Prochlorococcus marinus str. MIT 1013: one gene and its partner. The protein of the gene in region 1 interacts with the protein of each later gene in a pairwise test. Links are inferred from orthologs where the notes say so. Each region holds a gene or a part of one and is shown on either strand. Other genes may lie near its edges.

What was found.
Region 2: the proteins of O5633_RS06520 (region 1) and O5633_RS11425 interact in binary tests that used the Escherichia coli proteins (3 or more experiments, as listed by UniProt). The link is inferred for Prochlorococcus marinus str. MIT 1013 from one-to-one orthologs.

What each region holds. Positions count from the first base shown.
Region 1 is NZ_CP114778.1:1,069,752-1,076,223, forward strand. What follows is about bases 694-3,512. They hold O5633_RS06520 (FtsW/RodA/SpoVE family cell cycle protein), read left to right. Parts: upstream 694-1,396; coding sequence 1,397-2,629; downstream 2,630-3,512. Other genes in these bases: O5633_RS06515 (ATP synthase subunit I), read right to left, coding at 694-969; O5633_RS06525 (cytochrome c biogenesis CcdA family protein), read left to right, coding at 2,649-3,389; O5633_RS06530 (cytochrome c biogenesis protein ResB), read left to right, coding at 3,395-3,512. Outside these bases: atpB (F0F1 ATP synthase subunit A), read right to left, coding at 1-473; more of O5633_RS06515, read right to left, coding at 550-693; more of O5633_RS06530, read left to right, coding at 3,513-4,675; queF (preQ(1) synthase), read right to left, coding at 4,664-5,083; O5633_RS06540 (hypothetical protein), read left to right, coding at 5,263-5,490; O5633_RS06545 (P-II family nitrogen regulator), read left to right, coding at 5,531-5,869; O5633_RS06550 (TlyA family RNA methyltransferase), read right to left, coding at 5,866-6,472.
Region 2 is NZ_CP114778.1:1,995,772-2,008,959, reverse strand. Bases 2,208-5,146 are described here. They hold O5633_RS11425 (peptidoglycan D,D-transpeptidase FtsI family protein), read right to left. Parts: upstream 4,606-5,146; coding sequence 2,809-4,605; downstream 2,208-2,808. Other genes in these bases: O5633_RS11420 (hypothetical protein), read right to left, coding at 4,614-5,024; O5633_RS11430 (transaldolase), read right to left, coding at 2,208-2,716. Also shown: frr (ribosome recycling factor), read left to right, coding at 39-587; O5633_RS11435 (NAD(P)/FAD-dependent oxidoreductase), read left to right, coding at 584-1,729; more of O5633_RS11430, read right to left, coding at 1,718-2,207; O5633_RS11415 (CPBP family intramembrane glutamic endopeptidase), read right to left, coding at 5,163-6,509; O5633_RS11410 (histidine phosphatase family protein), read left to right, coding at 6,619-7,947; O5633_RS11405 (dihydroorotase), read left to right, coding at 7,952-9,226; lepB (signal peptidase I), read right to left, coding at 9,201-9,893; O5633_RS11395 (Spx/MgsR family RNA polymerase-binding regulatory protein), read right to left, coding at 9,976-10,323; O5633_RS11390 (inorganic diphosphatase), read right to left, coding at 10,377-10,904; O5633_RS11385 (hypothetical protein), read right to left, coding at 10,891-11,142; O5633_RS11380 (resolvase), read right to left, coding at 11,246-11,710; O5633_RS11375 (proline--tRNA ligase), read left to right, coding at 11,884-13,188. UniProt on the Escherichia coli protein: Essential cell division protein that catalyzes cross-linking of the peptidoglycan cell wall at the division septum. Required for localization of FtsN.

The DNA of each region.
Region 1 (6,472 bases):
TAGTACTCGAAGTAACGCAAACCCTTATTGCTCAAACCCGCATAGAAATATGAAAGAGATACCAGTAGTGCTAGAGCAACAGTTGTATTTATGTCAGCTGTTGGAGCCCCAAGTTCACCACTTGGGAGTTCGATCAGCTTCCAGGGAACTAGTGCTCCGCCCCAATTGCTCACGAAAATGAACAAAAAGAGGGTTCCGATGAAAGGCATCCAATCTCTATAAACCTTCTCACCAATTTGTGTTCTTGCTAGATCACGTATGTAATCCCAAAGAAATTCCAAAAGGTTCTGAACACCCTTTGGATCACGTTCCATTTTTTTAGTACCAATGACAACTAAGGCAAGCAAAGCGCCTATTAGAAGCCATGAAGTCATAAAGACTTGGCCGTGAATTCTAAAATTTCCAATTTGCCAATAGAGATGTTGACCCACCTCTAACTCAGCCAAAGGAAAAACAAATGGCAAAAAACCCATTTATCTGGAAGTTAGGTTGCGTAGAAAATAAAAGCCAAACAAACAAAACTTAAAAATTAGATTTCTAAATAAGCCTTTACGGCATAGACAGAAATTGAATAATTAACGCTGGTTTATAAAGCAAAAATCCTAATAAAGCCGGAATCAAATCAATTTGATGAAATCTAGAAGACACCAAAACCAAAAGGACCGGAACTAACAACTGGACTTTACCGACAATTTTTGATGAAGTACCTAATCTTCCAACTCCGCGAGCAAGCAAGCGAAAATAAAAAATCCCTGATAAAGCACCAATAAAAAGGCTTGCACTAGCATTGATTCCCCAAAAGAAACCCGCTATGCCAACAGAAAAAATAGTCAATAAAAATGCCAGACGGAATACTCGAAATTGCAGTTCAAGGTATTCGTCTGATTTGACTCCGGAAGATGAATCCGCCGAATCAATATCCAGAAGAGGATCAAGACTTGAGCAATTTTCAACAATCTCAGATGTCACAAAAATTCCTCATATTGGAGATCCTTAGTGCTATTGAGAAGTTGTTTTGCAAACAAGACACCTAAGCTCTCTGCAAAGGCCCGGGGAATCTATCACGAGACTTGCATCAAAACAAAAAAAATTTTTTTTAGTAAATTTATAAAGTTTGTAAATTTACTAATAAGTTAAAAATATTTTAAGAAAAATTTTATCTCTCAAAAACAAATCAATAGATAATGTTTTCAAAAATTTAATGGTAATAATATACAATTAAATAATTAATAATAGATCTATTTTTTAATTTCTACCGAAAACTAACAACTAAATTTAACTTATAAATAAAGTTCTTGGATTTTGTTCAAATCAATAAAAAAGTAAATTCATTAATTTCAAAAGACTTGGCAAATTGGCAATTAGGAGGCTCAATGGAATATAAGCAAAAGATTCTTTGAATAATATTTCTAACAAAAAATTTCCAACTATGCACCATGGGAAAAATGATCAGGAATCAAAAAATTACTTGAGTAATTTAATAAACAACAAGGTACTTCCATTGCCTTGGCCTTTTTGGCCCAAAGAAGGACGTTTGATAATTGGATTAATTGCATTTTGGAGCATATCAGGGATTTTCATACTTGGATCAGCTAGTTGGTGGGTAGCCACAAGAGAAATGGGTGAAGGTGCTTATTACATAAAAAGACAAATCATATGGATGATTGCTAGTTGGAGCATTTTCTACTTCGCAATAAAAATCAATCTAAAAAGCTGGCTAAAACTCTCAGGGCCATGCCTTTTACTAGGCATGGCCCTGATTGCCTCAACAAGCTTTTTCGGCAGCACTGTTAATGGGTCTACTAGATGGTTAATTATCGGTCCAATCCAAGTTCAACCATCGGAGTTAATCAAACCTTTTATTATTCTCCAAAGTGCAAAGCTTTTTGGTCAATGGGAAAGAATAAATTCAGAAAAAAAACTTTTTTGGTTAACTATTTTTGCATCCATTATTTTATTAATTATAAAACAGCCAAATTTAAGCACCGCTGCATTAACTGGAATATTACTTTGGATGATTGCCTTAGCCGCTGGCATTAATTTCCGCTATCTATTTAATACTGCTTTAACAGGCTTAAGTGTTGGTTCAATAAGTATTTTTTTTAATGCTTATCAACAAAGTCGCGTTTTGTCATTTATTAATCCATGGAAAGATCCACAAGAAAGTGGATATCAATTAATTCAAAGTCTTTATGCTATTGGTTCGGGTGGTCTATTTGGAGAAGGCTATGGTCTTTCAATGCAAAAACTACAATACCTACCATACAGAAGTACTGATTTTATATTTGCTGTTTTTGCTGAAGAATTTGGTTTCTTTGGATCTATTTTACTTTTATCATTTCTACTTGTAGTTGCATATTTAACTCTTAAAATATCTCTTAATTGTAGAAATAATTATTCAAAGCTAATTGCTATTGGATCAGGTACTATTCTTGTTGGACAATCAATTATGCACATAGCAGTCTCGTCAGGGGCAATGCCTACAACTGGTCTACCTTTTCCTTTGATTAGTTACGGAGGAAACTCATTAATTTCAAGCTTACTAATAGCTGCCTTGCTGGTCAGATCCTCTATTGAATCTTCAGATTTATTAGTTAAAAATCCCTCCAAAAGACTTCTGACTAGATAATCTAGAGCTAGGACATAGAATGGTAAATCTATTTTTGAACATTTCTTCTATAAGTTTAATTTTCTCTGATTTGACTCGTAATGGCGAGCAATTAATTAATAATGGGTTAAACAACCCAAGTCCCCTTGCACTTCTGATAGTTTTCATAGGAGGGCTTTTGACTAGTTTAGGTCCCTGTTCATTGTCACTTTTACCAATAACAGTTGCATATTTAGCTGGATTTGAAAACGACCAAACCCCTTTACAAAAAACTATTAGTTTCTGCAGCGGTATAGTCATATCACTTGTGGTATTAGGAATTCTAAGCGGGTTTGTGGGCAAAGTTTATGGGCAATTGCCAGGCTTTTTCTCAATATTTATAAGTTTTCTAGCAATAATTATGGGTCTTAATCTGCTTGGATTGTTCAAATTCTCACTTCCATCTGGTCCTGACCCTGAAATTTGGACAAATCAAGTTCCTCCTTCATTAGCACCAGTTTCAGCAGGTTTGGCTTTTGGATTAGCCTCCTCACCTTGCACAACTCCTGTTCTTGCCGTTCTTCTCGCCTGGGTTGCCAAACAAGGAAACCCTCTAAGTGGGACAATTTTTCTTGGAAGCTTTGCGATTGGACAAATTGTTCCTTTATTTGTTGCAGGCAGTTTTGCCGCAACTATTCCGAAATTATTATCATTAAGACCTATAGGGAAGTGGGTTCCACCAATTAGTGGAGTTATTTTGTTAACCGTAGGTCTTATGAGCCTTCTTTCTATTTGGATATAAAATAGATGAAAAATATTAGCCAAGTTTTAAATTGGCTTTCTAGCTTAAAGATTGCGATATTACTTTTATTATTGATAGCTATGTCATGCGCAGTTGGGACTTTAATTCCACAACAAGAATCAGATCAATTCTATTATGATAACTTTGATAAAAATCCTTTTTTAGGAATAATAAATGGAAATATATTACTACTGCTTGAGTTCAATCATATTTATACAAGTTTTTGGTTTTTATTGCTACTCAGTTGGCTTGGTTTGGCTCTTGCAGTTTGTAGTTTAAGACGACAATTACCGATACTTAAATCAGCATTAAGTTGGATCGATTATAAATCGCCTCGTCAAATAGCAAAACTTTCTATATCTCAAACAATTCAAACAGATAGTCCTTCGAAAAACTTAGAAAAACTTACACTTAATTTGAAGAAGACAGGCTGGAATATTAGAGAAACAGATGGAAGGATAGCGGCCAGACAAGGAGTCATCGGTAGACTAGGACCTATATTAATTCATCTCGGTATGATCCTATTAATGATAGGTGCTACATACGGATCATTAAATGGGATCACCATAGAAAAATTCTTAGCCCCTGGAAGATCAATAGATTTATTAAACAATAATGAAGAGAAAGGATTAACTATTAAATTGGAAAAGTTCCAAATAGAAAGAGACCCTCAAGGAAGAGCAGAGCAATATAGATCGATAGTAAAAATTATTGAGCCAGATGGCTATAATGAAGAAAAAGAGATTAGTGTTAATTATCCATTAAGGTACAAAGGTTTAACATTATATCAAGCCGACTGGTCATTAGCTGCAATTACTATTCAGATTAAAAATAGTCCAAAGTTACAAATCCCGTTAAAAGCTATTCCTGATCTAGGTGAACAAGTTTATGGGACAATAATACCTACAAAAAAAGATGGGAATGATCCAATCTTATTAACGGTAGAGAGTGAACTAGGACCAGTAAAAATTTATGATAGTGATGGCACAATATTGACTGCCTTAGGTAGAAATAAGGAAGCAGAAGTAAAAGATACACTAATAAAGATAATAAATATCATTCCAAGTAGTGGATTGCTTTTAAAGCGAGATCCTGGAGTACCTCTTGTATATACAAGTTTTGCTATAATACTTTTAGGAGGTTCATTAAGTATAATCTCCACTAAAAAAATATGGGTATTACATGAAAAAGAAAAATCGCTGATTTATATTGGTGGTTTAAGTAATAGAAATCTTTCTGGTCTTTCAAAAGAATTGCCTAAATTGGTTAGTTTCTTAGTCAATTAGCTCTAGATTATTTCTTTTCCCATGACAAACTCTGATAATAGTATGAATATTTCCTCTAGGGTTAAAGTCTGCTTCTAATTGCATCCACTTAGGATCAGAAACTTCAACTAAATCATCTATTATTTTATTTGTAACTTCTTCATGAGAAACTTTCTTTTCCCGAAAGCTATTGAAATAAAGTTTAATTGCTTTTAGTTCTATTACCTTTGTATTTGGTTGATATATTATCCTTAAATTCGCAAAATCTGGATAACCTGAAAAAGGACATTTACATGTAAATTCAGGGAAATCTATTGAAATCTCATAGTCTCTATCATTGTTAGGATTTGGGAAGCAAATCAAGCTACCGGAGGCTATTTCCCTTTCCCCATACAGAATTTCGCTTTTAGTCTGCTTTTCTCGCTTAATCACATTTACCTAGCGTTTAAATTACACACTACATAAAAAGCTTGTTTGAAAAATTTAAATACCAATAAATTCTTCTTATCAAAACGCAGCCAAATCATGTCAAAAAGCTAGTTTGTATCATCAAGCACAAAACCAATCCCTGTTGTACCCCCTAATAGAAATATAAATAAGGGATTTATATGGACATCAGTCTTTCAGATAAACTCAAAGGTACTCAAATAGAACCGAATAGTGTTCATGGAATCCTTTGGCTGCAAACTCATTTTGAATCCGAATATTGGGAATCAATCAGTAATGGTTTAGCAATAATTCCTACCAAAGATGCACAAATGCTTGCTGAAGACGCAACAAATGCTGGAATAAATGTAAATTTCATAAAATCTCTAAGTCAAATAGACAAAATCTGATCAAAAACTATCTAAAGTCCTAATAGTTACTAAAAGTGATATGAAAAAGATAGAAGCAATAATTCGTCCTTTTAAATTGGAGGATGTAAAAATTGCATTAGTTAATGCAGGCATAGTTGGTATGACAGTAAGCGAAGTAAGAGGATTTGGCCGACAAAAAGGACAAGTCGAGAGATACCGGGGTTCGGAGTTCACCGTTGAATTTCTTCAAAAACTTAAAATCGAAGTGGTCGTACCAGATGAAAAAACTGAAATTGTTTTAAAAGCCATTGCTGATGCAGCCAAAACTGGTGAGATTGGCGATGGAAAGATATTCATTACTCCAATTGATTCTGTAGTTCGAATTAGAACAGGCGATAGAAACGAAACCGCTCTTTAAACATTCAAAAAATTTGTCAATTTTTCGATTTCAATATTTCCATTTACTTCATCACCCATCCAAAGAAGATATTCTTGATTACCTGCAGGTCCCTTTAAAGGAGATGCAATTAGTCCTTTGGGGTACCATCCATATTTTTTAGATTCCATAACCACACCCTCTATAGCTTCAATATGAAGTGAATGGTCACGAACAACACCACCCTTACCAACTTTTTCTTTACCAACCTCAAATTGAGGTTTCACTAAAACGAGTAATTCTGATCGCTTATGTTGAAGAAGAGATTTAATACTAGGCAAAACAATTCTAAGAGAGATAAAAGATAAGTCTGCAACTGCGAAGTCTGGTCTTGCGTCTCCATCATTAAATAATTTTTCAGGAGTTAAATATCGAATATTAGTTCGTTCAAAAAGAACCACTCTTGGATCATTTCTAATACTCCATGCAGTCTGTCCATAACCAACATCAACTCCATAAACCTTTGCTGCTCCTAACTGCAAAAGACAATCTGTAAAACCACCTGTTGAAATGCCAGCATCTAAACAAACTCGATTCTTAATATCGAGAGGAAATTGATTAAACGCTTCAGCCAACTTTTCACCT
Region 2 (13,188 bases), 930 kb from region 1 along the record:
AACCTTTTAAAAAATCAATTCGTAATAACTCTATCTAAATGTCAAATCAAGAACTAAAAACCACAATGAGCAAATCTGTAGAAGCAGCTCAAAGGAATTTCAATACCATCAGGACCGGAAGAGCAAACACCTCTTTATTAGACAGAATATCAGTTGAATACTACGGGTCTGAAACTCCACTAAAGTCACTTGCAACCATCACAACTCCTGACTCTCAAACGATAGCAATTCAACCCTTTGACCTGAGCTCATTAGCTTCCATCGAAAAAGCGATTGCAACAAGTGATCTAGGTTTTACTCCAAACAATGATGGCAAAATAATTCGTATCAATGTTCCACCTTTAACTGAAGAGCGTAGAAAAGAATTTTGCAAACTTGCATCTAAATATGCAGAAGAAGGAAAAGTTGCCCTAAGAAATATACGCCGTGATGCAATAGAGAGAGTCAAAAAATCCGAAAAGGATGGTGATCTCTCCGAAGATCAAAGCAGAGATGAACAGGAAACAATTCAGAAAGAGACGGATAATTTTATTAAAGATATTGAAAAAAAACTATCAGAAAAAGAAGCTGAAATTTTAAAAGTTTGACCATTTTAGATGTTGCCATAATTGGAGGAGGAGCATCAGGAACTACTACCGCATTTCATCTGGCTAGTAAAAGTAAAAATGTATGTATTCTTGAAAAAAACATTCCCTCTCAAGAAAGAATCTGCGGTGGTGGGATGTCTGCTGCAGTGCAAAATTGGTTTCCTTTTGAACTTCTACCAATAGTTGATGAAGTAATAACATCTGTAGAGTTTAGTTGGTGCAATACCGACAAAGTGGTCGCTGAGCTTTCTGGGTCTTCTCCTTTTTGGATAGTCAAACGTGAAAAGCTTGATTCATTCCTATTAGATCAAGCACTAAATTCTGGTTGTAATTTATTGACTACTTTTAATGTAGTCGATGTAAAAAAAAGATCTAATATATGGCAAATTACCGCTCTTGATGGGAGACAAGTAGAAGCAAAAGCAGTTGTTATTGCTGATGGATCTCAATCACCATGGCCTAAATTTTTTGGTTTAGGACCAAATCAACAAAAATTTGCATCGACTTTCTCAGGAAGAATTAAAAGGAAGGGAAGTTTAAGGAGTGAAACGGCTAGATTCGAATTTGGCTTGGTAAAGAATGGTTTTGCATGGGCCTTTCCATTAAACAATGAAGTAAATATTGGGATAGGAACTTTTCTAGATAATAAAAATTCAATGCCAGTTAATGAAATACTTAAATCCTTTCTTCCTGATTTAGGTTTTGATCCTTCTGAAGTAATTGGTCATGAAAAAAAATTAAAAGTATGGAATGGCCACTGTAAATTAAACAGAGAAGGAATTCTTTTAGTTGGAGATGCCGCCTCATTATCTGATCCCTTTTTAGCAGAAGGATTAAGGCCCGCTTTAATGAGTGGATTTGAAGCTGCAAAAAACCTTAGTTATTGGCTGGATGGAGAAGTCAATTGTTTAGATGCATATACAAAAACAATACAAAGAAATTGGGGGAATTCGATGGCTTGGGGTAAAAGAATTTCTCAAGTTTTTTATCGTTTCCCTAAAGTTGGATACCAATTAGGCGTAAAAAGACCTACTGCCCCGAAAAGAATTGCACAAATCCTCTCAGGTGAGATGAGTTATGAAGACATCGCAAAAAGAGTAATCAAGAGATTACTCTTTCAAAATTCAAGCTCAAAGAGTTAGGGCAAGACCTCCTTCAATCAACTCTAGTCTTTCGTTCAGTTGATTTTCTAATTTATCAATTGCTTTACTAAAACCGCTAATTCCTTCATCAAGTTTTTCCGTAGCCATTTTATCTCCAGCCATCATTAGTTCAAAAGATGTCTGATCTAAATGAATTGTCTCTTCAATAACTAAAGGTTTTTGTGCATTTAACTTTATTGGCAAGTCCGAATATGTTTCATTAAGTTGCTGAAGTAATTTAGGAGAAATCGTTAATAAATCACATCCTGCAAGCTCGGTTATTTCATCTATATTTCTAAAACTTGCTCCCATGACCTCTGTTTTATAACCATTTGACTTGAAGTAATTAAATATTTTAGTAACAGAAACGACCCCAGGATCTTCAGTCGCTGGATAAGAATCTCTTCCTGTAGCAGATTTATACCAATCTAAAATCCTTCCAACAAAAGGTGAAATAAGCGTTACACCTGCCTCAGCACAAGCAACTGCTTGATAAAAATTAAACAATAAAGTTAGGTTGCAATGAATATTCTCTTTTTCTAATACCTCAGCGGCTTTTATCCCCTCCCAAGTAGAAGCGATTTTTATTAAAACCCGATCATTAGAAATTCCATCCTGATTATATTTAGCAATTATTTTCCTTGCTTTTGCAACAGTGGCATCAGTATCAAAACTTAGTCTTGCGTCAACCTCTGTTGAAACACGGCCTGGAATTAATTTCAAAATCTCTTTACCGAAGACAACACAAAGTTCATCCATAGCTTCCTTTACAACATTAGTATTGGAGGCACTGGCTCCTAACATTTCTCTTGAAGTAGTAAGTGCTTGGTCAATCAAACTTTGATAAGCAGGTATTTGTGCGGCCGCCAGAATTAAAGAAGGATTTGTTGTAGCGTCTCTGGGATGAAATTTTTTGATCGCTTCAAGATCACCAGTATCAGCAACTACCACAGTCATTGTAGATAACTGATTAAGAAGGGATTCCATAATTAAAAACTTCTTTCATATGTAATAGACTAGCTATATTTTTTATATATTTCACCCTTTCATCAGTACTTTCGGGAAAATTTAGCCATCTCTTAGCTTTTGATAGCTAAATGTTCTTTTTTAGAAATACTTGGAGGGATTTTTTCTATCACAAGCAAAGTCTCAATAATTTTTTTTGCCACAGGGAGAGCTACAGTTGATCCATAGGCATTTGGTCTTTGAGGCTCATCAATAACTGCTAAAACGACATAGCGGGGATCATCGATAGGAAGACTTGCAACAAAACTGCAAATTTTAGAATTATAGTTAAAGCCATCTTGCGATTTTTGTGCCGTCCCTGTTTTCCCGCCAATTCGATAGCCAGGAACATTTACCTCAATACCACTTTCATCGTAAAAGGACACAACTGTTTCCATCCATCCAAGAACAGTATTTGTAACCTCAGGAGATAAAACTTGCTTAGATTCTGAAGGAGTATTGAAATACGACTCATAATCACCTTTCAGGCCTTTTGTGATGTGAGGGGTCACAAGTCTGCCACCATTTGCAATCAAAGCATGCAATTGAGCTAGTTTAAGCGGAGTAATAGAAAAGCCTTGACCAAAAGAGGCTACCGCAGGTTCTATCGGTTGATTTACAAAAGTCTGCTTTGATTTTATTTGCCCAGAAACTGCTCCTGGCAGATCAGTTTCTGGGATTTCATCTATGCCTAAGCGCCTTAACCATTGCCAATAATTACTCGCATTCAATTTATTCATAATTTTAACCATTCCTACATTGCTTGAGACTTGTAATACCTCAGGGAAAGTCAATATCCCGTTAGGCTTTCGATCCCAATTCGAGAGAGGCCATCCTCCTACTGTCACTAAACCATCATCATTCACTTCTCCATTAGGGGTTATAACCCCTTCCTCCAATGCCAATGCCAAGTTAATTGGCTTAAAGGTAGAACCAGGTTCAAATAATTCTTGCACTGACCACTCTTTAAAGAGAGATGGAGAATAATCCCAATATTTATTAGGGTCATAAGTTGGTGTAGAAGCCAATGCCAGAAGTTCTCCTGTATCTATATCCATTACGATTACCACACCTTTTTTTGCATTCCACTTCTTTACTTGGTTACTTATTTCTTTAACGGCTACTTCTTGAAGCCTTACATCTAAAGTTAGTTGAAGACTTAGTTGATCTTCATCAAAGACACCACGTTGAACACCTACAGGTAAAGGTGTTCCATCTGCTCCTCTTCTGATTAAGCTGGCTTTCTCAAGACGTTTGAGATCTCTATCTAAACTTAATTCTAATCCAGCCTGAGGCCTTCTATCCAGATCCAAAAAACCAACTACATTAGCGAAAAGGGATCCATAAGGATAAAGCCTTTGAGGATACACCTCCAAATCAATACCACTTATTCCAAGTTGCTTAATTTTATTAGCCTTCTCAGGTCTTAATCCCTCTGCCAGTTTTACCCCTGAAGAAAAATTTCCTAATGTGTCTAAAATTTCGTCAACACTTTTAGATAATGGTTTGGAAAGAAGTTTTGCTACCTCGACTGGTTTACGCACTGTCCCCAATGAATCACCAGGGAAATTAAAATATCTGGGATGTGCCCAAACCTTAAAACGTTTCTCATCTATTGCGACAAGCTTTCCATTTCTATCCAAGATAGATCTACGTGTTCCAAGAGGGGTCTTTTGTTCTGTTTGAACTTGACGAGCTAGAGATCTTAATTGATTAGCCTGAAATAATTGCAACCAACCTATTCTAAAAAAAAGGCCTCCAAGTCCAAAGCATAATAGAAGGAAAACAATTCTAAATCTTGACTGCGCTAAAGGCGAAAGAGTTTTCAACTTAAATGACTTTCTCGTCTTTCTAGAATTAATACTTCTCATAAAAAATATTAATAACCTGACTTAATGGGAAAAGAAGATATTCTTTCCAAGAATTTACGTTTAAGTGTCTTATTAACTAACCGACTATTTTCTTCTTGGTTTGGTCTGTCCACATATACCAGATCTTCCGCTTTTGTCGGAACAAATTCTTTATACAACTTTTGATTTTTCAAGAGATAACTTTCAAGTATTGAAGTTGATTCCAATATCCTTCTATTTAAGTCTCTCGTTGTCTCCAGTTTAGTAAAAGACTTAGTCCATAAATATTGTGAGTGTAGAGCTACAGATGACATTATCGCCACTGTTGTGAGTATGCCTAATAATGCACCATTTAAAATGATATGAAGAGCCGCCTGAATTGGAAATTTTCTTTGAAACTGTTTAGATGAAAAAACAGTATTTAGTACCCCATTTGACAACTTCTTTTTTTGAAATTGTCCTACTTTTTTTTTATATAGAGTACGACTAACCAAATCAAAATCTGAAAGCAATTCCAGTCAAACACCTTGATCAAGCAACTGCAAGAGATGGAATGCTGATATTTTATTTATTTAATATCAAGCTACTAATAATAAGCTAATAAAAGTGACACCGTTCCAAAGAGAATGCATTAAAGCACAAGGGAATAACCTGCCTGAACTCAATCTCATTAAACCAAGACCGATACCTAAAACGAATAAGGGAGGTAATTCTCCTACACTTAAATGAGCTAAAGCAAAGATCAAAGCACTTAATAAGACTCCAGAGATTCTGCCAACTTTGGATACCAATACAGGCAGAAGAATGCCTCTGAAAACCAACTCCTCAAAAACTGGAGCCAAAAAAACAGTTGTAATCAAAAGCAAAAACAATGGAATAAATTCATCGCTACTTAAAACAAGTTCCAACAAAGGATTACTACCACCTTGATCGCCGATAATCTCATTCATTAGCCACCCAACAAGCAACACTAAAGGCATAATCATTAACCAACCACTTATTGATTTGAAAATTCCTTCTTTAATTGGTTTGATTTTCCATTGCAACCATCCTCCCTCAACCTCTAAAGGGACAAGACCACTTAATTGATATCGAACAATCAATAGAGGTCCTATGGTCATTGAGCAGTAGCCGATAAACACTCTTAAAGACTCTTTTAGTGGAGAGGATAAATTATCAAATAATAAATCAGTTATTGGTATTATTAGAGCAGGAAAAACAACTTCACCAATAATAACAAAACCACCCGAAACCAGAAGAATCATATCTATTATTGATAAAGGAGGAGCAATAATTTCTGGCCATTTATTATATTTCTTTCTTAAAAAAATCAAAGCATACTTAATCAACAATATACAACCTATCAATGAAGCAAAAAATGGTAATAATTGAGAAGTTAAAAGTCTTGCAGCTACAATTGAATTATATTTTTGATCAATACACTTTTGATCATTAAATCCAAGCCTAGAGCATGAAACTTGATAAAGTAAAGGGTCTAATTTAATCTCATTAAATTCAGGAAATTTATTTAATTTCTTACCTTTTTGTCTATCTAATATATAGCTTCTAATCTTTTCAAAGTTTTTATCCTGAAAATCTTTCTTCAATATTATCTTCTGTTCATTCTCAGACTCTTCAAGAACCGCTAATAATAGTCTTTCTCTATCCTCAATTTCTTCTAAAGAAATCTTATTAAGAGTTTGATAAAGCTTTTTTTGAGGTTCTGAACCTAAAAACACATCTTGTATTCTTTCAGGTAAGGATGATGAAGCTGACACTGCCATCTCAGTTTGCATCAATGAAATTTTTGGAGCAACTGAGGGGCGATCAAAGCTTTCTTGCAAACCTTGTCGCCAAATTAAAAAAGTTACAATCAATGAAAATAGAGCCACAGCCCATTTCCATCCGGTTTTGGCTTGTCTCATAAAATCAACTTGTGAAGACTGACATGGAGAAAGACTTCTATCTTTACTTAAAGAACATTAGATTGCCCCCATGGCTAATACCATAATTATCTAGAAGACATTTTATTTAATGACATTGCGTCTAATTTTTGTCCGTCATGGATTGAGTAGTTTTAATAAGGAGGGTCGTATTCAGGGAAGAAACGACCTTTCAATATTAACTACAGAAGGGCAATCCCAAGCTGAAGCTGCAGGAGAAATACTCTCTACTGTTCCAATAGATGAAATTTATAGCTCCCCTTTGCAAAGAGCCTCAGAAACGACAAAAATTATAATCAATCAACATAAAAGTATACTTCAAGCAACCTACACGAATGAGCTCCTTGAAGTTGACCTCGGGCCTTGGAGTGGTTTAACAAAAAATGAGATAAAAAGTCTTTATCCAGATGACCTTGCTATTTGGGAAAAGGATCCAAAAGAACTATCCTTCAAAAAAGAAGACGGTACTAAATTTCAACCAATTAAAGAACTCTTATTCCAAGCTGAAAATTTTTTAAAATCTTTGTTCAAGGCCAATTCAGATTCTAATAAAACTATTTTAATAGTTGCTCATAATGCAATTCTTAGATGCTTAATATTAAAATTAATTAATGAGCCATCAAAAGGCTTTAGGAGATTTAGGCTAGACAATACTTCAATCTCAATTTTAAATATTGTTTTTAATAATTGGGAAGATAGACAAGTTCAAATCCAATGTCTTAATAATATCTCTCATTTAGAACATGGTCTTCCAAAAAAAAGTAGTAAAAAAAGACTTATTTTAGTCAGGCATGGTGAAACAAATTGGAATAAGCAGGGGAGGTTCCAAGGGCAAATTGATATTCCCCTTAATGAAAATGGTAAAGCCCAAGCCAAAGCTGCAAGTGAATTTTTAAAAAATGTTTTTATACAAAAAGCTTTTAGCAGTTCTCTCTCAAGACCAAAAGAAACAGCTCAGATAATTCTACACGAACATTCCGGAATAGAAATTACTCTAAAAGATAACCTTAAAGAGATTGGTCACGGTAAATGGGAAGGAAAGCTGGAGTCTGAAATTGAGGCCGACTGGCCAGATCTTCTTAAAACATGGAAGATTTTCCCTGAAAAAGTTCAAATGCCAGAGGGAGAAAATATAAACGAAGTCTCCACCAGATCTATTACCGGTTGGAAAGAGATTTGTAAAGATCTTAAAAACAATGAAACTGCATTGGTTGTTGCTCATGACGCAGTTAACAAAACAATTCTTTGTCATCTTTTAGGGTTAATGCCATCAAAAATTTGGATGATAAAGCAAGGGAATGGTGGAATTACAGTTATTGATCTCTCAGAAAACGATGAGCAACCAGATCAAATAACTTGTCTAAATATCACCTCTCATTTGGGAGGAATCATCGACTCTACAGCTACTGGAGCTCTTTAATTTAATGACTAGTAGTTATTTGTTTGAGAATATTCAAATCCTTGAAGGCGCTGGATCTACCTTAAAGAAAAAGACTGTTTTAATCAAAGATGGTGTAATAAAAGCATTTGGTAAAAAGGCAATTCAAAATGCAGAACTTTTAAGAATTAAGTCCCAAAATGCTAAAAATATGCTTTTAGCACCGTGTCTTGTTGATCCTCATTCTTTTTTGGAATCTCCCTTTAGTTGTAAAGAAGAGAATATTTATACACTTATTAAAAAAGCAACATTTGCTGGATATGGCCAAGTAGGCATACTGCCAAGAGGTGAATTATGGAGAGATCAAATTGAGCCTATTATTTCTATAAAGACTATCAAGAGTGAGGTTTTAATACATTTATGGGGAGGTTTCAGTTTGAGCGGGAAGGGAGCTTCCCTTTCAAGGCATGCCCATCTACTACAAAATGGAGCTATTGGCTTATGTGATGACGATTTTATACCACCTCTAGAGCTTCTAAAGCAAGGTTTTTCACTTGGAGAGATGAAAAATTCCCCTATATTAATCGCACCAAGAGATAAAATACTTCAAGCAGATGGGATGTCTAGACAAAGTGTAGAGACTCTTAGAGCAGGCTGGCCTCCTGATCCTATTGAAAGTGAAATCCTTCCTCTCATCCAATTACTTGAGCTTCAAAAGCAGTACCCTGAAGTAGCTCTAAGGTTGATGAATATTTCAACATCTGAGGGTGTTGAAATACTAAAGAATGCATACTCTCAGCCAATGGCAACTGTTTTATGGTGGCATTTAGTAAATGACAACTCAAGTCTTACTCCTTTTGATATTGGATGGAGCGTAACACCCTCATTAGGATCCCCGAGAGATAGAGCCTCTCTTATAAAAGGGTTAGAGGAAGATGTTTTAACAGCAATATCTGTTCACTCCAGTCCTTTAGATGACTCAGAGACCAAACTACCTGCTAATAAAAGGAAAAAAGGAATTAGTTGTTATAGCCTAGTTTTACCTTTGCTCTGGGATCAATTAGTGAGAAGATCAGGATGGGGAGTAGAGAAATTGTGGGAAAAAATTAGTTTTGGTCCATCTAAACTATTAAACCAAGCTGAAGAGAAATTAAGTTTAAACAGTAACCGATGGTTACTGTTTGATCCTGAAAAAGAATGGGTCCAATCTAATGAAGAAAATAATTTTACTACCTCAACTAATCAACCAATCAAAGACAATAAAATTTATGGAAAAGTGATAGATTGTGGACTTATCAGTCAGGCTTACCAAAACGACTAATAGGCCAAAATCGCCAGGTTGCTTTGCCAATTATTTCTTTCTCGGGTAAGAGCCCTCCTTCTGGCCAAAAACGACTATCCCAGCTGTTAGCTCGGTTATCACCCAAAACGAATACATACCCTTTAGGAACAGTTCTAGAAATCGGTCGGCATAGATTAAATTCTGGTTTATTGGGGCAAAAGTATTGAACATATGGTTCGTTTATCGATTTGCCATTTAAATTAATCGCTCCATTAGCATTAACCAAGAGACGATCGCCTCCTACAGCTATTACACGTTTGATATAAGCATCACAAGCCCTATCAGACAAAGTAGGGATCCAAGAAATTAATGGAAAAGTTATTAATGAACATTGAAAATTAGACGGAAGTTTTTTTTGCCTATTAGCGATCAATTTCCTATCAAATGAATATGGTGAATTGAAAACTACAATTTCCCCACGAAAAGGAGCTCTTTTGCGCAAAGAAAGTTTTTCAACAATCAGTCGATCATTAACTTTCAATCCTGGTAGCATCGAACCAGAAGGGATATATCTAGCTTCTGCTATAAAATGACGTACACCTAAATACAGCAAAACAGTTAGAGAAATAGGTCCCCACGTATCAAAAAAAGAGTACCACCAATAATTTTTAAGTTGTTTGATCGAATCTAGAAAATTTCTCTTCACTGTTTTCTTGATAATAAATATATAGTTTACTTTATTTGTATGGACTACTTATTTTATGTCGATATTAGTCCTCATGTGAATTTCAAAGTAATTTTTCTGCCCACTTTTCCTCTTTAAACCCAATTAAAAAGAATTTATTCGGCTTATATAGAAAAGGTCTCTTTATTAATCTGGGTTCCCGAACAAGTTTCTCAAATAACTCACTATCAGTCATTTCTTTTACAACATTTGAACCGATAGAACGATATACGACTCCACTGGTATTTAAAAGATATTTTCTATCACCATATAACTCACTAGCTGAGATAAGCATTTCCTTAGACGGAGGGGAATTTAAAATATCAATTAATTCAAAGGTAATATCATTGTTTTTAAGCCACTTAATCGCTCTGCGACAAGTTGAACATGAAGAATAACTAAATAATTTCACGTTTTTAAAGATTAGCAGCAATCATTTTACCTAAAGGAATCCAACTAAATTAATTATTTCCCTCTCATATCAGATTGATAAGCATCTATGCAGCTATTCAATAATTCATCAACAGCATCATAGTCTCTCCATCCATCTATTACGATCACCCTCCCCTCCAAGCTCTTGTAAGTTCTAAAAAACTCAGCTACATCCTCCAGTTGATTCTGTGCTATTTGCTTAATAGTATTAATTTCTCTTTGTCTTGGATCAGCGGTAGGTATACATAAAAGTTTGCCATCGTATGCACCTGAGTCATGCATATCAAGCACTCCAATAGGTCTTGCCTGAATCAAGCAACCTGCAAAAGTAGGTTCTTCCATAACAACCATTGCATCAAGCGGCGCTCCATCCTCAGCCAGAGTGTTTGGAATAAATCCATAATCAAATGGATATCTGACTGAAGAATGCAAAACCCTATCAAGAGCCATAATGCCTGCAGAGCTAAAATATTCGTATTTATTTCTACTTCCAGCTGGAATCTCTACAACTAGATTTACTAATCCAGGCGATGGTGAAGGAGGGAGATCACTCAGGTCCATTTTGATTTATTGAAGTCGGTATGAAGCTTTTTGTTGTTTCTGGCTTTTCACTAATGACAGCTAATAAAGGTATACCAAGCATTACAAATACTATTGCTAAACCAATTAAAGAAGTGGAAGTACTATTAAAACTGTAAGGATCTTCATCATCAGAAGATTGTTGATCAGTTTCTTTGTTAAAAAAAGCAGGATCAATCTCAGAAGATTGCTTCTTAATTAATTTAGATTCTATATTCATTTAAATTCTGGAATAGATAAACCGTGAATTGAATTTGTGTAAATCAATTAAAAAACTTAATTCAATTAAAACTATATAGATATTATCCTATATTAAAGAATAATTAAGCAGCCTTTCTATCAGTGTCTTGCAAATGATTAGAAATACTATTCTGATTCGAATCAGATTTACCATCAAGTTTATTTCTAATAATTCTCAACTCCTCAAGTATTGCGGTAAGAATATTTTGAGTTTCTGATGATGGAGAATTAAGTATTTCAACTGTGACTTCCTTGATTCTAAGAATATCTTTTGCAAATCTTGCGACTTCATTGGGATGAAAAAGCAATTGATCTTTCTGATCACTTCTAAATTCAGTATTTAATTTTCTAGGATTAAATGGTGGATTAAGATTCCTAGTATCAGTATTTGTATATCTATAAACAGAAGCTCTAGATCTATTCAAAGTTTTCTGTACGTCATCAATAGTTAATAATGCATCACTTAAGTTGGAAGCTGAATTCAATACTTTCTCAATAGTCACCTCTGATTTTTCATTTGTTCCTGAATTTACTGACCCGTTTAACATTGCTAAAGAAAGCTTTTAAAAAACATGTGACAGAAATTAGCAGATCTATCAAATTAACACCATGTACAAATGAACACTTTAAAAAAACAACATGATTCCCGCACATTCCTTGTAGATCTTTTTTGGGCCAACACTAAAAGTACTAATGTCAGAGAGGTTTAAATCTTAGGATCATGCGCGTCTCCCGCCTAATGCTGGTCACTCTAAGAGACGTTCCCGCGGAAGCAGATATAATTTCACATCAGTTACTTTTAAGAGGAGGTTTTATTAGACGCCTAACTGGAGGTATTTATGCTTACATGCCATTGCTTTGGAAAGTTTTAAAAAAAATAACCCTAATTGTTGAAAAAGAGTTAACAAATAAAGGTTGTCTTCAAACACTTCTCCCTCAACTGCAACCTTCAGAAATATGGGAAAAAAGTGGAAGATGGAAATCTTACACAGAAGGAGAAGGTATTATGTTTAGTCTAAAAGATAGACAAGGTAAAGAGCTAGGGCTAGGTCCAACTCATGAAGAAGTGATTACTCAAATAATTTCGCAAACAGTTCACTCTTACAAACAATTACCAATAAATATATTCCAAATTCAAACAAAATTCAGAGATGAAATCAGACCAAGATTTGGATTGATGAGAAGCAGAGAATTCATTATGAAGGATGGTTACTCATTTCATGCAAATGAAAGTGACCTTAAATCAACTTATTCAGAAATGAGAGATGCTTATCAAAATATATTTAACAAGTGCGGCCTAGATTTCGTTTGTGTCGATGCAGATAGTGGAGCAATTGGAGGTGCAGCATCTCAAGAATTTATGGTTACTGCAGAATCTGGAGAAGACCTAATACTAATAAGTTCTGATGGTAAATATGGTGCTAATCAAGAAAAAGCAGTTTCAATTATTGAAGATGGAAAGTTATTAAAGAACGATAAACCTTCGATAATCAAAACCTATAATCAAAAAACCATAGAGGAATTATGCAAACATAATAATTTCCATTCGACCCAAATCATAAAAGTTTTAGCTTATCTAGCAACGTGTGATGATAATAAAAAATACCCAATTTTAATTAGTATTAGGGGGGATCAAGAGGTAAATGAGATTAAGCTTTCAAATACAATATCTCATAGATTAAAACAAAATGTATTAGATATTAGAGCGATTTCTAATGAAGATATAAAGAAGCAAGGTATTGCTGATATACCATTTGGTTTTATAGGTCCTGACCTTGGCGATAATTTACTCTCGAAAGCAAACACATGGGAAAAGAAATTTATAAGAATTTCTGACAATTCTGTAAAAGATCTTAAAGGTTTTATTTGTGGAAATAATATCAAGGATGAACATAAAGTGTCTTACAATTGGAAATTACTTAATACTGATCAACTTATATGTGACATTAGAAAAGCCAAGCCTGGAGATAGATGTATCCACGATAGGAAACAAAAGCTTAAAGAATGCAGAGGTATAGAAATAGGG